Regions from separate parts of the Enterobacter sp. RIT637 genome, predicted to be linked through region 4. Evidence: predicted binding sites of a transcription regulator. Region 4 holds the regulator's gene; each other region holds the start of a gene.
The links. The regulator PurR, encoded in region 4, represses purine synthesis genes. The targets are predictions, from matches to a motif close to CANGCAAACGTTTGCNTG.

Region 1: carA (glutamine-hydrolyzing carbamoyl-phosphate synthase small subunit) is a predicted target of PurR. The motif match lies at 1,326-1,343, and genes of this name have one in related genera.
Region 2: cvpA (colicin V production protein) is a predicted target of PurR. The motif match lies at 1,398-1,415, and genes of this name have one in related genera.
Region 3: glyA (serine hydroxymethyltransferase) is a predicted target of PurR. The motif match lies at 1,769-1,786, and genes of this name have one in related genera.

What each region holds. Positions count from the first base shown of each region.
Region 1 covers NZ_JAIHAZ010000017.1:68,132-71,248, forward strand. Annotated here, with positions in the region: gene ispH (4-hydroxy-3-methylbut-2-enyl diphosphate reductase) at 1-80, shown strand, start outside; gene dapB (4-hydroxy-tetrahydrodipicolinate reductase) at 286-1,107, shown strand; gene carA (glutamine-hydrolyzing carbamoyl-phosphate synthase small subunit) at 1,562-2,710, shown strand; gene carB (carbamoyl-phosphate synthase large subunit) at 2,729-3,117, shown strand, end outside.
Region 2 covers NZ_JAIHAZ010000004.1:42,438-45,554, reverse strand. Annotated here, with positions in the region: gene folC (bifunctional tetrahydrofolate synthase/dihydrofolate synthase) at 1-580, shown strand, start outside; gene dedD (cell division protein DedD) at 570-1,262, shown strand; gene cvpA (colicin V production protein) at 1,471-1,959, shown strand; gene purF (amidophosphoribosyltransferase) at 1,993-3,117, shown strand, end outside.
Region 3 covers NZ_JAIHAZ010000004.1:231,853-234,969, reverse strand. Annotated here, with positions in the region: gene glnB (nitrogen regulatory protein P-II) at 1-325, shown strand, start outside; gene hmpA (NO-inducible flavohemoprotein) at 407-1,597, opposite strand; gene glyA (serine hydroxymethyltransferase) at 1,903-3,117, shown strand, end outside.
Region 4 covers NZ_JAIHAZ010000001.1:461,602-464,718, reverse strand. Annotated here, with positions in the region: gene K5E19_RS02260 (MFS transporter) at 1-236, opposite strand, end outside; gene K5E19_RS02255 (YnhF family membrane protein) at 403-492, opposite strand; gene purR (HTH-type transcriptional repressor PurR) at 790-1,815, shown strand; gene punR (DNA-binding transcriptional activator PunR) at 1,832-2,743, opposite strand; gene punC (purine nucleoside transporter PunC) at 2,858-3,117, shown strand, end outside.

The sequences.
Region 1 (3,117 bases), on a different contig from region 4:
TTCCGCTGGAAGGGCGCGAAGAGAACATCGTTTTCGAAGTCCCGAAAGAACTGCGAATTGATGCCCGCGAAGTGGAATAATCCCTCTTCTGATGAAAGGCCAGCACCTCCTGTGCTGGCCTTTTTTTTACCCGTTACTTTATCGTGACCACAAAATCATGTCTTTTACTGATATTTAAGTCGGTTTCACGTTAAATTCTAATTATCGGTGTTTTCAGTTGGCAGCCTCAGCGAAGGCTGGTTAATCTGAAAACGGTTTACATCATTTTAACGTAAGAGAATAACTATGCATGATGCACAGATCCGTGTCGCTATTGCGGGCGCGGGTGGACGTATGGGCCGTCAGCTGATTCAGGCGGCGCTACAGATGGATGGTGTGGCACTTGGCGCGGCGCTGGAGCGTGAAGGTTCATCACTACTTGGCTCCGATGCGGGCGAGCTAGCGGGCGCAGGCCACACGGGCGTAACCGTGCAGAGCAGCCTGGATGCGGTAAAAGATGACTTTGATGTGTTCATCGATTTCACGCGCCCTGAAGGCACATTGAATCACCTGGCGTTTTGCCGTCAGAACGGTAAAGGAATGGTGATTGGCACCACTGGTTTTGACGACGCGGGTAAGCAAGCCATTCAGGAGGCGTCAAACGCGATTGCGATCGTCTTCGCTGCCAACTTCAGCGTAGGCGTTAACGTAATGCTGAAGCTGCTGGAAAAGGCGGCGAAAGTGATGGGCGACTATACCGACATTGAAATTGTCGAAGCGCATCACCGCTATAAAGTCGACGCGCCATCAGGCACGGCGCTGGCAATGGGCGAAGCGATTGCTTATGCAATGGATAAAGATTTAAAAGACATCGCGGTCTATTCTCGCGAAGGTCATACCGGGGAACGCGTTCCGGGAACCATTGGCTTCGCAACGGTACGTGCAGGCGATATCGTCGGCGAACATACCGCGATGTTCGCCGATATTGGCGAGCGCGTAGAGATTACGCATAAGGCCTCCAGCCGAATGACATTTGCAAATGGCGCAGTGCGCTCCGCGTTGTGGTTGAAAGGCAAGCGTAATGGTCTTTTTGATATGCGAGATGTGCTCGATCTCAACAATTTGTAAGCATTATTACCCATCGTGATGTGGTTATTGCAGTCGTAATCTATTGATTGCATAGGGCAATAATTTATTGCCCTTTTATTTTTCCTTATTGGTGAGATTTATTTTGTTAAAGCCTTAAAAAGGCGTTTATTCCCTCCGTTTTGCGTTGCGAAATTGTAAATTTTGACCATATGGTCTAGTTTTCATTGCCCCATGACCTAAAATCCCATTAAACTTACCGCGCAAGCGTTTTCCAGAATGATTTACCTGAGATTTTTGCCCGTTAAATCGCATTCCAGCCGCCAGGCTCGCAAAAGAATAAACAAAATATCCGTTTTGAGTTGACTTTTACCCACCAAATCCCCAGAATGCCGCCGTTTGCCAAAAATCCGCTGGCAACACATTTGCATTGATTTATGACGTGGTTGTGAATTAATATGCAAATAAAGTGAGTGAATATTCTCTGGAGGGTGTTTTGATTAAGTCAGCGCTATTGGTTCTGGAAGACGGAACCCAGTTTATCGGTCGGGCCATAGGGGCAACGGGTTCGGCGGTTGGGGAAGTCGTTTTCAATACTTCAATGACCGGTTATCAAGAAATCCTCACTGATCCTTCCTATTCTCGCCAAATCGTTACTCTTACTTATCCTCATATCGGCAATGTCGGCACCAATGCGGCTGACGAAGAGTCTTCTCAGGTACATGCGCAAGGCCTGGTCATCCGCGACCTGCCGCTGATTGCCAGCAACTTCCGCAATACCGAAGACCTCTCTTCTTACCTGAAGCGCCATAACATCGTGGCGATTGCCGATATCGATACCCGTAAGTTAACGCGTCTGCTGCGCGAGAAAGGTGCACAAAACGGCTGCATCATCGCGGGTGATAACCTGGATGCGACGCTGGCGCTGGAAAAAGCGAAAGCCTTCCCGGGCCTGAACGGCATGGACCTGGCGAAAGAAGTGACAACTGCTGAAGCCTACAGCTGGACGCAGGGTAGCTGGACGCTGGAAGGCGACCTGCCTGAAGCGAAAAAAGAGAGCGAGCTGCCGTTCCACGTGGTGGCCTACGATTTCGGCGCCAAGCGCAACATCCTGCGCATGCTGGTTGACCGCGGCTGCCGCCTGACGGTGGTTCCGGCACAAACGTCTGCCGAAGACGTGCTGAAGATGAATCCGGACGGTATTTTCCTGTCCAACGGTCCTGGTGACCCGGCGCCGTGCGATTACGCCATCGCCGCCATCAAGTCCTTCCTGGAAACCGACATCCCGGTATTCGGCATCTGCCTCGGCCATCAGCTGCTGGCGCTGGCGAGCGGTGCGAACACCGTTAAGATGAAGTTCGGCCACCACGGTGGAAACCACCCGGTGAAAGACATCGATAACAACACGGTGATGATCACCGCGCAGAACCACGGCTTTGCCGTCGATGAAGCCTCAATGCCGGCTAACCTGCGCGTGACGCACAAATCACTGTTCGATGGCACCCTGCAGGGCATCCATCGTACCGATAAGCCAGCGTTCAGCTTCCAGGGCCACCCTGAAGCCAGCCCGGGCCCACACGACGCCGCGCCGCTGTTCGATCACTTCATCGAACTTATCGAGCAATACCGTAAGACCGCTAAATAATCAGGAGCCGAGAAGACAATGCCAAAACGTACAGACATAAAAAGCATCCTGATCCTTGGCGCTGGCCCGATCGTCATCGGCCAGGCCTGCGAATTCGACTACTCCGGCGCGCAGGCGTGTAAAGCCCTGCGTGAAGAGGGTTACCGCGTAATCCTGGTAAACTCTAACCCGGCAACCATCATGACCGACCCGGAAATGGCTGATGCAACCTACATCGAGCCGATTCACTGGGAAGTGGTGCGTAAAATCATCGAGAAAGAGCGTCCGGACGCGGTGCTGCCAACCATGGGCGGCCAGACGGCGCTGAACTGTGCGCTGGAGCTGGAGCGTCAGGGCGTGCTGGCCGAGTTCGGCGTGACCATGATTGGCGCGACCGCCGACGCGATTGATAAAGCAGAAGACCGTCG
Region 2 (3,117 bases), on a different contig from region 4:
GGTTCAGGACAACGGCTGGCGCTTTAGCGATGCGCAGGGCGTGCTGGACGACCTGCCGCTGCCGCAGGTGCCTCAGCCGAACGCCGCCACCGCGCTGGCGGCACTGCGTGCCAGTGGATTGACGGTGAGCGAGCAGGCGATCCGCGACGGTATCCAGAACGCGATTCTGCCGGGGCGTTTCCAGATCGTCAGCGAGTCGCCGCGTCTTATTCTGGACGTGGCCCACAACCCGCACGCGGCGGCGTATCTGGCAGGACGTCTCAAATCGTTACCAAAAACCGGGCGTGTGCTGGCGGTTATCGGTATGCTTCATGATAAAGATATCGGCGGGACGCTGGCCTGCATGGAGAGTGTGGTCGATAGCTGGTATTGTGCTCCTCTGGAGGGGCCGCGCGGCGCGACGGCTGAGCAGCTGATGGAACATCTCGGCACAGGCGCAATCTATTGTAGCGTGGCTCAGGCCTGGCATGCTGCGATGGCGGATGCTAAACCAGAAGATACCGTGCTGGTGTGTGGTTCATTCCACACGGTGGCACATGTCATGGAAGTGATGGACGCGGGGAGAACCGGTGGCGAGTAAGTTTCAGAACCGTTTAACAGGAACCATTGTGCTGGTCGCGCTCGGAGTGATTATTCTTCCGGGACTGCTCGACGGGCAGAAAAAGCATTATCAGGACGAATTTGCGGCCATTCCGCTGGTGCCGAAACCGGGCGATCGCGATGAGCCAGACATGCTGCCCGCCGCGACGCAGGCGCTGCCTGCCCAGCCGCCGGAGGGCGCTGCAGAAGAGGTGCGCGCGGGCGATGCTGCCGCACCGTCGCTCGATCCTTCTCGCCTGGCAGCGAATAACAACATCGAAATCGATCCGGTTCCGGTAGAGCAGCCTAAGGCTGTTGAAAAACCGAAGCCTGTCGAGAAACCGCAACCGCAGCCGAAGCCGCAGCGAGATAAAGCGGCAGAGCAGCTGGCTGCGGCCTCAGAAACCCCACCACCGGCGAAACAAGACGCGGCGCCGACCGGTAAAGCCTACGTTGTTCAGCTTGGCGCATTGAAAAACGCCGATAAAGTCAACGAGGTGGTGAGTAAACTGCGCGGCGCGGGATACCGTGTTTACACTTCACCTTCCACGCCGGTGCAGGGTAAAATTACCCGCATCCTGGTGGGGCCAGAAGCGTCGAAAGATAAGCTGAAAGGATCGCTGGGCGAGCTGAAGCAGATCTCCGGGCTGAGCGGTGTGGTGATGAACTACAGCGCGAACTGATCAGATCTACCCCTCACCTTAACCCTCTCCCCAGAGGGGGAGGGGGAAGGGCAGACGTCCAAAGAGACGTAATGAGCCAACGGCGTTGAACATTTTTTCAGCGCCTTTTTTATTTACGCGCGGGAAGGAAATCCCTACGCAAACGTTTTCTTTTTCTGTTAGAATTCGCCCCGAACTGGATGACAGGGCGTTAAATCGTGGGACACATATGGTCTGGATTGATTACGCCATCATTGCGGTGATTGGTTTTTCCTGTCTGGTTAGCCTGATCCGTGGCTTTGTTCGTGAAGCGTTATCGCTGGTGACATGGGGTTGTGCTTTCTTTGTTGCCAGTCATTACTACACTTACCTGTCTGTCTGGTTCACGGGCTTTGAAGATGAACTGGTCCGAAACGGAATCGCCATCGCGGTGCTGTTTATCGCGACGCTGATTGTCGGCGCTATCGTCAATTACGTGATAGGTCAGCTGGTCGAGAAAACCGGTCTGTCAGGAACGGACAGGGTGCTCGGGATCTGTTTCGGCGCGTTGCGAGGCGTGTTGATTGTGGCCGCGATACTGTTCTTCCTGGATACCTTTACCGGGTTCTCCAAAAGCGAAGACTGGCTGAAATCGCAGCTCATTCCAGAGTTCAGCTTCATCATCAGATGGTTCTTTGACTATCTGCAAAGCTCGTCGAGTTTTTTGCCCAGGGCATAAACCCTGAGATGTGGCTTAACGAGGAAAAGACGAATGTGCGGTATTGTCGGTATCGCCGGTTTCATGCCGGTAAACCAGTCGATTTATGACGCGTTAACGGTGCTCCAGCACCGTGGGCAGGATGCTGCGGGTATCATCACCATTGATGCAAACAACTGCTTCCGTTTACGCAAGGCGAATGGCCTGGTAAACGATGTGTTTGAAGCCCGCCATATGCAGCGTCTGCAAGGTAATATGGGGATCGGTCACGTTCGTTATCCTACTGCTGGCAGTTCCAGCGCCTCTGAGGCACAGCCTTTCTACGTCAACTCACCGTATGGCATCACCCTTGCTCATAACGGCAACCTGACCAACGCGCACGAGCTGCGTAAAAAGCTGTTCGAAGAGAAACGTCGCCACATTAACACCACTTCTGATTCTGAAATCCTGCTCAATGTGTTCGCCAGCGAGCTGGATAACTTCCGTCACTACCCGCTGGAAGCAGACAACATTTTTGCTGCCATTGCCGCAACAAATCGTCAGATCCGCGGCGCGTATGCCTGCGTGGCGATGATTATCGGTCACGGCATGGTCGCCTTCCGCGATCCAAACGGCATTCGTCCTCTGGTGCTCGGCAAACGTGAGCTCGGCGATGGTCGTACGGAGTATATGGTCGCCTCTGAAAGCGTGGCGCTGGACACGCTGGGCTTTGAATTCCTGCGTGACGTTGCGCCGGGTGAAGCGGTCTACATCACCGAGAAGGGCCAGTTGTTCACCCGCCAGTGTGCCGACAATCCGGTCAGCAACCCGTGCCTGTTCGAATATGTTTACTTCGCCCGTCCGGATTCCTTCATCGACAAGATTTCCGTGTACAGCGCGCGTGTGAACATGGGTACGAAGCTCGGCGAGAAGATTGCCCGCGAGTGGGACGATCTCGACATCGACGTGGTTATTCCTATTCCGGAAACCTCCTGCGATATCGCGCTGGAAATCGCGCGTATTCTGGACAAGCCTTACCGCCAGGGCTTCGTGAAGAACCGCTACGTTGGCCGCACCTTTATCATGCCGGGCCAGCACCTGCGCCGTAAGTCCGTGCGCCGCAAGCTGAACGCCAACCGCGCCGAGTTCCGCGACAAGAATGTACTGCTGGTGGACGACTCCATCGTTCGTGGTACGACG
Region 3 (3,117 bases), on a different contig from region 4:
TGCGATTATTAAACCTTTCAAACTGGATGATGTACGTGAAGCGCTGGCGGAAGTCGGCATCACCGGGATGACAGTAACGGAAGTGAAAGGTTTTGGTCGTCAGAAGGGCCACACCGAGCTTTACCGTGGCGCGGAGTACATGGTCGACTTTCTGCCGAAAGTGAAAATTGAAATCGTGGTCAGCGACGATATCGTCGATACCTGCGTGGATACCATTATCCGCACCGCGCAGACGGGCAAAATTGGCGACGGGAAAATCTTCGTCTTTGACGTGGCGCGCGTGATCCGTATCCGTACCGGCGAAGAAGACGACGCCGCGATTTAACAATGCCAACGGTTTTGTTGGCCGGGTAAGGCGAAGCCGCCACCCGGCGAAAAAAAGCCCCTCGAACGAGGGGCTTTTTCATTACAGCACCTTATGCGGCCCGAAACATTCGTAATGAATGTTGTCTTTGTTCACGCCCAGCTCAACCAGCTGCTTCGCGGCATACTGCATAAACGCCACCGGCCCGCAGACGTAGAACTGCATGTCCGGCGCGCTAAACGCCCCTTCATGCTGGCTTAAATTCATCAGACCTTCGCTGTCGAAGCGTGCGGCCTGACGGTCAGCCTCCGTCGGCAGGCGATACCAGGTATGCGCGGTGAAGCGCGGCAGGGACGCCCCGAGCGTTTTCACTTCATCCGCAAAGGCGTGCACGTCGCCGTTCTCTGCGGCGTGGAGCCAGTTGACCTGCGCGTCGTGGTTTGCTTTTGCCAGCGTATCGAGCATCGCCAGCATTGGCGTTTGGCCGACGCCCGCAGAGATCAGCGTAACTGGGGTATTCGCTTCAACGGCCATGAAGAAATCGCCCGCCGGCGCGGCCAGATGGACCACGTCGCCCACACTGGCTTCGTTGTGCAGCCAGGTTGAGACCTGACCGCCGTCCTCACGCTTCACGGCAATACGGTAGCCTTTGCCGTTTGGCTTGCGGGTGAGGGAATACTGGCGAATTTCCTGATGCGGGAAACCTTCTGGTTTCAGCCACACGCCCAGATACTGGCCTGGCTGGTAATCGGCAACCGGCTGGCCGTCCACCGGCTCAAATTCAAAGCTGGTAATCAGCGCGCTGCGCGGCGTTTTCTCAACGATGCGGAACGCGCGCGTGCCTTCCCAGCCGCCGTTCTTGCTGGCGTTTTCGCTGTAGATCTGTGCTTCACGGTTGATAAACACGTTTGCCAGCACGCCGTAGGCTTTACCCCAGGCGTCCAGCACCTCCTGGCCCGGGCTGAACATCTCGTCCAGCGTCGCCAGCAGGTGGCCGCCAACGATGTTGTACTGCTCGGGCTGGATCTGGAAGCTGGTATGTTTCTGCGCAATCTTTTCTACCGCAGGTAGCAATGCCGCCAGGTTTTCGATATTGCTGGCGTAGGCTGCAATGGCGTTAAACAACGCTTCACGTTGGTCGCCGTTACGCTGGTTGCTCATGTTGAAAATTTCTTTGAGCTCCGGGTTGTGCGAGAACATGCGATCGTAGAAATGGGCGGTGAGTTTAGGGCCGGTTTCCACCAGCAGGGGAATGGTGGACTTAACGGTAGCGATGGTTTGAGCGTCGAGCATGAGCGCGTCCTTCTGATGTCACATTTAATGATGTATTTTAAATGCATCTTATAAAAAATAACCCTGCGTTGTAAATGGTTCTTTGCAAGATGAAAAATATGCATCACAAACCTGAAAAGAAATCCGTTGAAAATGACGAGAGCTTTATTCCTCAAACCCTTGCGTGGCGTGGAGGTAAACGTTTGCGTAAAATCGTTTGTCAAGACCTGTTATCGCAGAACTATTCAGTTATACTGTTGCCCGTCGTCCAACAGGACTGCCTTTTCAGGCCAAAATTTACTTGTTAGCTGAGTCAGGAGATGCGGATGTTAAAGCGTGAAATGAACATTGCCGATTATGATGCCGAACTGTGGCAGGCTATGGAGCAGGAAAAAGTACGTCAGGAAGAGCACATCGAACTGATCGCCTCCGAAAACTACACCAGCCCACGCGTGATGCAGGCGCAGGGTTCTCAGCTGACCAACAAATACGCTGAAGGTTATCCGGGCAAGCGCTACTACGGCGGTTGCGAGTACGTTGATATCGTTGAGCAGCTGGCGATTGACCGTGCGAAAGAACTCTTTGGCGCAGACTACGCGAACGTGCAGCCGCACTCAGGCTCTCAGGCTAACTTCGCGGTCTACACCGCGCTGCTGCAGCCGGGCGATACCGTTCTGGGTATGAACCTGGCGCAGGGCGGCCACCTGACTCACGGCTCCCCGGTTAACTTCTCCGGCAAACTGTACAACATCATCCCTTACGGTATTGATGAGTCCGGCAAAATTGACTACGAAGACATGGCTAAGCAGGCCAAAGAGCACAAACCGAAGATGATCATCGGCGGCTTCTCTGCTTACTCCGGGATCGTTGACTGGGCAAAAATGCGTGAAATCGCAGACAGCATCGGTGCTTACCTGTTCGTTGATATGGCGCACGTTGCGGGCCTGATCGCGGCAGGCGTTTACCCGAACCCGGTTCCACACGCTCACGTTGTGACCACCACTACCCACAAAACCCTGGCGGGTCCACGCGGTGGCCTGATCCTGGCGAAAGGCGGTGACGAAGATCTGTATAAGAAACTGAACTCTGCCGTGTTCCCAAGCGCGCAGGGTGGCCCGCTGATGCACGTTATCGCCGCAAAAGCAGTAGCGCTGAAAGAAGCGATGGAGCCTGAGTTCAAGGTTTACCAGCAGCAGGTTGCTAAGAACGCCAAAGCGATGGTGGAAGTGTTCCTGAGCCGTGGCTACAAAGTGGTGTCTGGCGGTACTGAAAACCACCTGTTCCTGCTGGACCTGGTTGATAAGAACCTGACCGGTAAAGAAGCTGACGCTGCCCTGGGCCGCGCCAACATCACCGTGAACAAAAACAGCGTGCCAAACGATCCGAAGAGCCCGTTCGTGACCTCCGGTATCCGTATCGGTTCTCCGGCCGTGACTCGTCGCGGTTTTAAAGAAGTGGAAGTGAAAGAGCTGGCTGGCTGGATGTGTGACGTTCTGGACAACATCAATGACGAAGCGGTTATCGAGCGCGTCAAAGGTAAA
Region 4 (3,117 bases):
ATCACCATTAAAAATATCAGCGCATTGCGACGTGCGCGGTGCGACAGCAGCAGCGTCATCAGCGGGGCCCCGACCATCACGCCGATGGCATAGGCGCTAATTAACATCCCGGCAGCAGGAATAGAGACGTCCACGCCGCGTGCGATAACAGGCAGTAACCCCATGGGGGAGAATTCAGTGGTGCCAATCCCAAAAGCGCCAATCGCCAGGGCCAGCAGAGGAAAATTGATTTTCATGAGTCAACTCCGGATGCCGTGTCATCAAGCGACACAGAACAAAGAAGTCAAAAGCATGACATCAATCACAAAATTTGAGAAGTTAACATTTTGGCAAAAGATTTTTGCCGGAGAGGTAACAATAGGAAGCAAATGAGGAGGGAGAGGACTCTCCCCCCCGCGTAAATCAATGCAGCGCAGCCGTCAAACCACCGGCAACAATCAATGCCAGCACGATAAAGGTGGTCACCAGCGAAAACTTCAGATCGGAACTCATCAATTTTTCTCCTTTTAATCACCCCACGAAAAGTGAGCTTGCTCATTTTTACACAGTTTACGTCAAAAATCTTCCTGGATTTAAACTGATATCCACTTTAGCTCTTCCCCTTTTCATCAAGATAGGACAAAATTCCACGCTAAATTTATTAGCGTACCGGCCATTGACCCCCTCCTGACGTCCTGTGTCGTTTTCCCGGCGTGTCGCAACTCAAGATTGCGTAATAAGGGTGAGAGAAGGCAAACGTTTACCTTCAAGTTTTTCAGGAGTTTAGGATATGGTCTGGAGTGACATTGAATGGCAACAATAAAAGACGTAGCAAAACGCGCAAACGTTTCCACTACAACCGTATCACATGTAATTAACAAAACCCGCTTCGTCGCGGAAGAGACGCGCAACGCCGTCTGGGCGGCGATCAAGGAGTTACATTACTCCCCAAGTGCGGTTGCGCGCAGCCTGAAGGTGAATCACACCAAGTCGATTGGCTTGCTGGCGACCAGCAGCGAAGCGGCCTATTTTGCCGAAATCATCGAAGCCGTTGAGAAAAACTGCTTCCAGAAAGGCTATACGCTGATTCTGGGCAACGCGTGGAACAGCATCGAGAAGCAGCGCGCCTACCTGTCGATGATGGCGCAAAAGCGCGTCGATGGCCTGCTGGTGATGTGTTCTGAGTACCCAGAGTCCGTGCTTTCTATGCTGGAAGAGTATCGCCACATTCCGATGGTGGTGATGGACTGGGGCGAAGCGCGCGCGGATTTCACCGATTCCGTTATCGATAATGCCTTTGAAGGCGGCTATATGGCCGGTCGTTATCTGATCGAACGCGGTCACCGCGAGATTGGCGTGATCCCGGGGCCGCTGGAACGCAACACCGGTGCGGGCCGTCTGGCCGGGTTTATGAAGGCAATGGAAGAGGCGCTCATCACCGTGCCGGAAAACTGGATTGTTCAGGGCGACTTTGAGCCGGAATCCGGCTACCGCGCAATGCAGCAGATTGTCTCCCAACCGCATCGCCCGACGGCCGTTTTCTGTGGCGGCGATATTATGGCGATGGGCGCGCTCTGCGCCGCCGACGAGCTGGGCCTGCGGGTGCCGCAGGATATTTCCGTGATCGGGTATGACAACGTGCGTAACGCGCGCTTCTTCACCCCGGCGCTGACCACCATTCACCAGCCAAAAGATTCACTGGGCGAAACGGCTTTCAACATGCTGATGGACAGGATCGTCAACAAGCGTGAAGAATCCCAGTCGATTGAAGTTCACCCGCGCCTCATTGAGCGCCGCTCCGTGGCGGACGGTCCGTTCCGCGACTATCGCCGTTAATCGCTTACGGAGCCAGTTATGCTGGCTCCCGTAGCCACTCCCGATTCAACGTTTCGCTGTCTCCCAGATAATCCAGCAGCCAGGCCATCGCAGGCGATACGTCGTTTTGCTGCCAGGTCAGACAGCAGGCCGCATCCGGGAACGGATTTTCCAGCGTTAGCGCTGTCCACTCGCCGGTATCGATACGCGGACGCGCGAAGTGTACGGGCACCATCGCCACGCACAGCCCCGCAGAAAGACAGGTTGCCGACGATTCCCAGTCAGGGGCCACCACGCGACGCTGGTTGTCCAGCAGCCAGGTAATGCGCTTGGGCAGCGAGCGCGAGGTATCTTCCAGCACTAGCGACGGCCAGTTGCGCAGCGTGTCATCGCTGAGAGGGCCTTCCATTGTCGCCAGCGGATGATCGCTGGCGACAACGCAGGTCCAGCTCAGCATCCCCATATCGCGAAACGCATAGCGTCCCCCAACGGGGATCGCCTGCGTGGCCCCAATCGCCATCTCAACCCTGCCATCCGCCAGCGCGTCCCAGACGCCGTTGAACACCTCCTGGGAGACCCGCAGTTCGACATCAGAAAAATGACGATAGAAATCCACGATCATCTGCCGGGTCCGTTCCGGCTTAACGATATTATCCACCGCGATGGAGAGATGGCCGCGCCAGCCGTTCGCGATCTGCTGACACTGCTCGCGGGTGATCTGCATTTTTTTGATAACAGAACGCCCTTCCTTCAAAAACCACGCGCCTGCGGGCGTTAATTCCACGTCGCGATGACGCCGCTCGAACAGCGGAACCGCCAGCCACTCTTCCAGCTGACGCACGGTGTAGCTGATCGCCGAGGGTACGCGGTGTAACTCCTGCGCGGCACCGGTGAAACTGCCGTTACGGGCAACAGCATCGACAACTTCAAGAGAATAATCTGACCACATGTTCTGCCTGCAAAAAATTTGAATGCACTCGACAAATATTAGCGTTTCACAAGCCGCTTTGCACTCCCTACACTCTGCGCCAACGTACACCTGCCTCCTCAGGAGAATAAAAGAATGCAACCCAGGAAAGGATTTTTAGTCTGGCTCGGCGGCTTAAGCGTGCTGGGCTTTTTAGCGACCGACATGTATCTGCCCGCGTTTGCCGCGATGCAGGAAGATCTGCAAACCCCCGCAGCCGCTATCAGCGCCAGCCTGAGCCTGTTCCTCGCCGGTTTTGCCTTCGCGCAGCTGCTCTGGGGGCCGCTCTCCGATCGCTTTGGTCGTAAACCGGTGCTGCTACTGGGTCTGGCTATTTTTGCCGTGGGTTGCCTCGG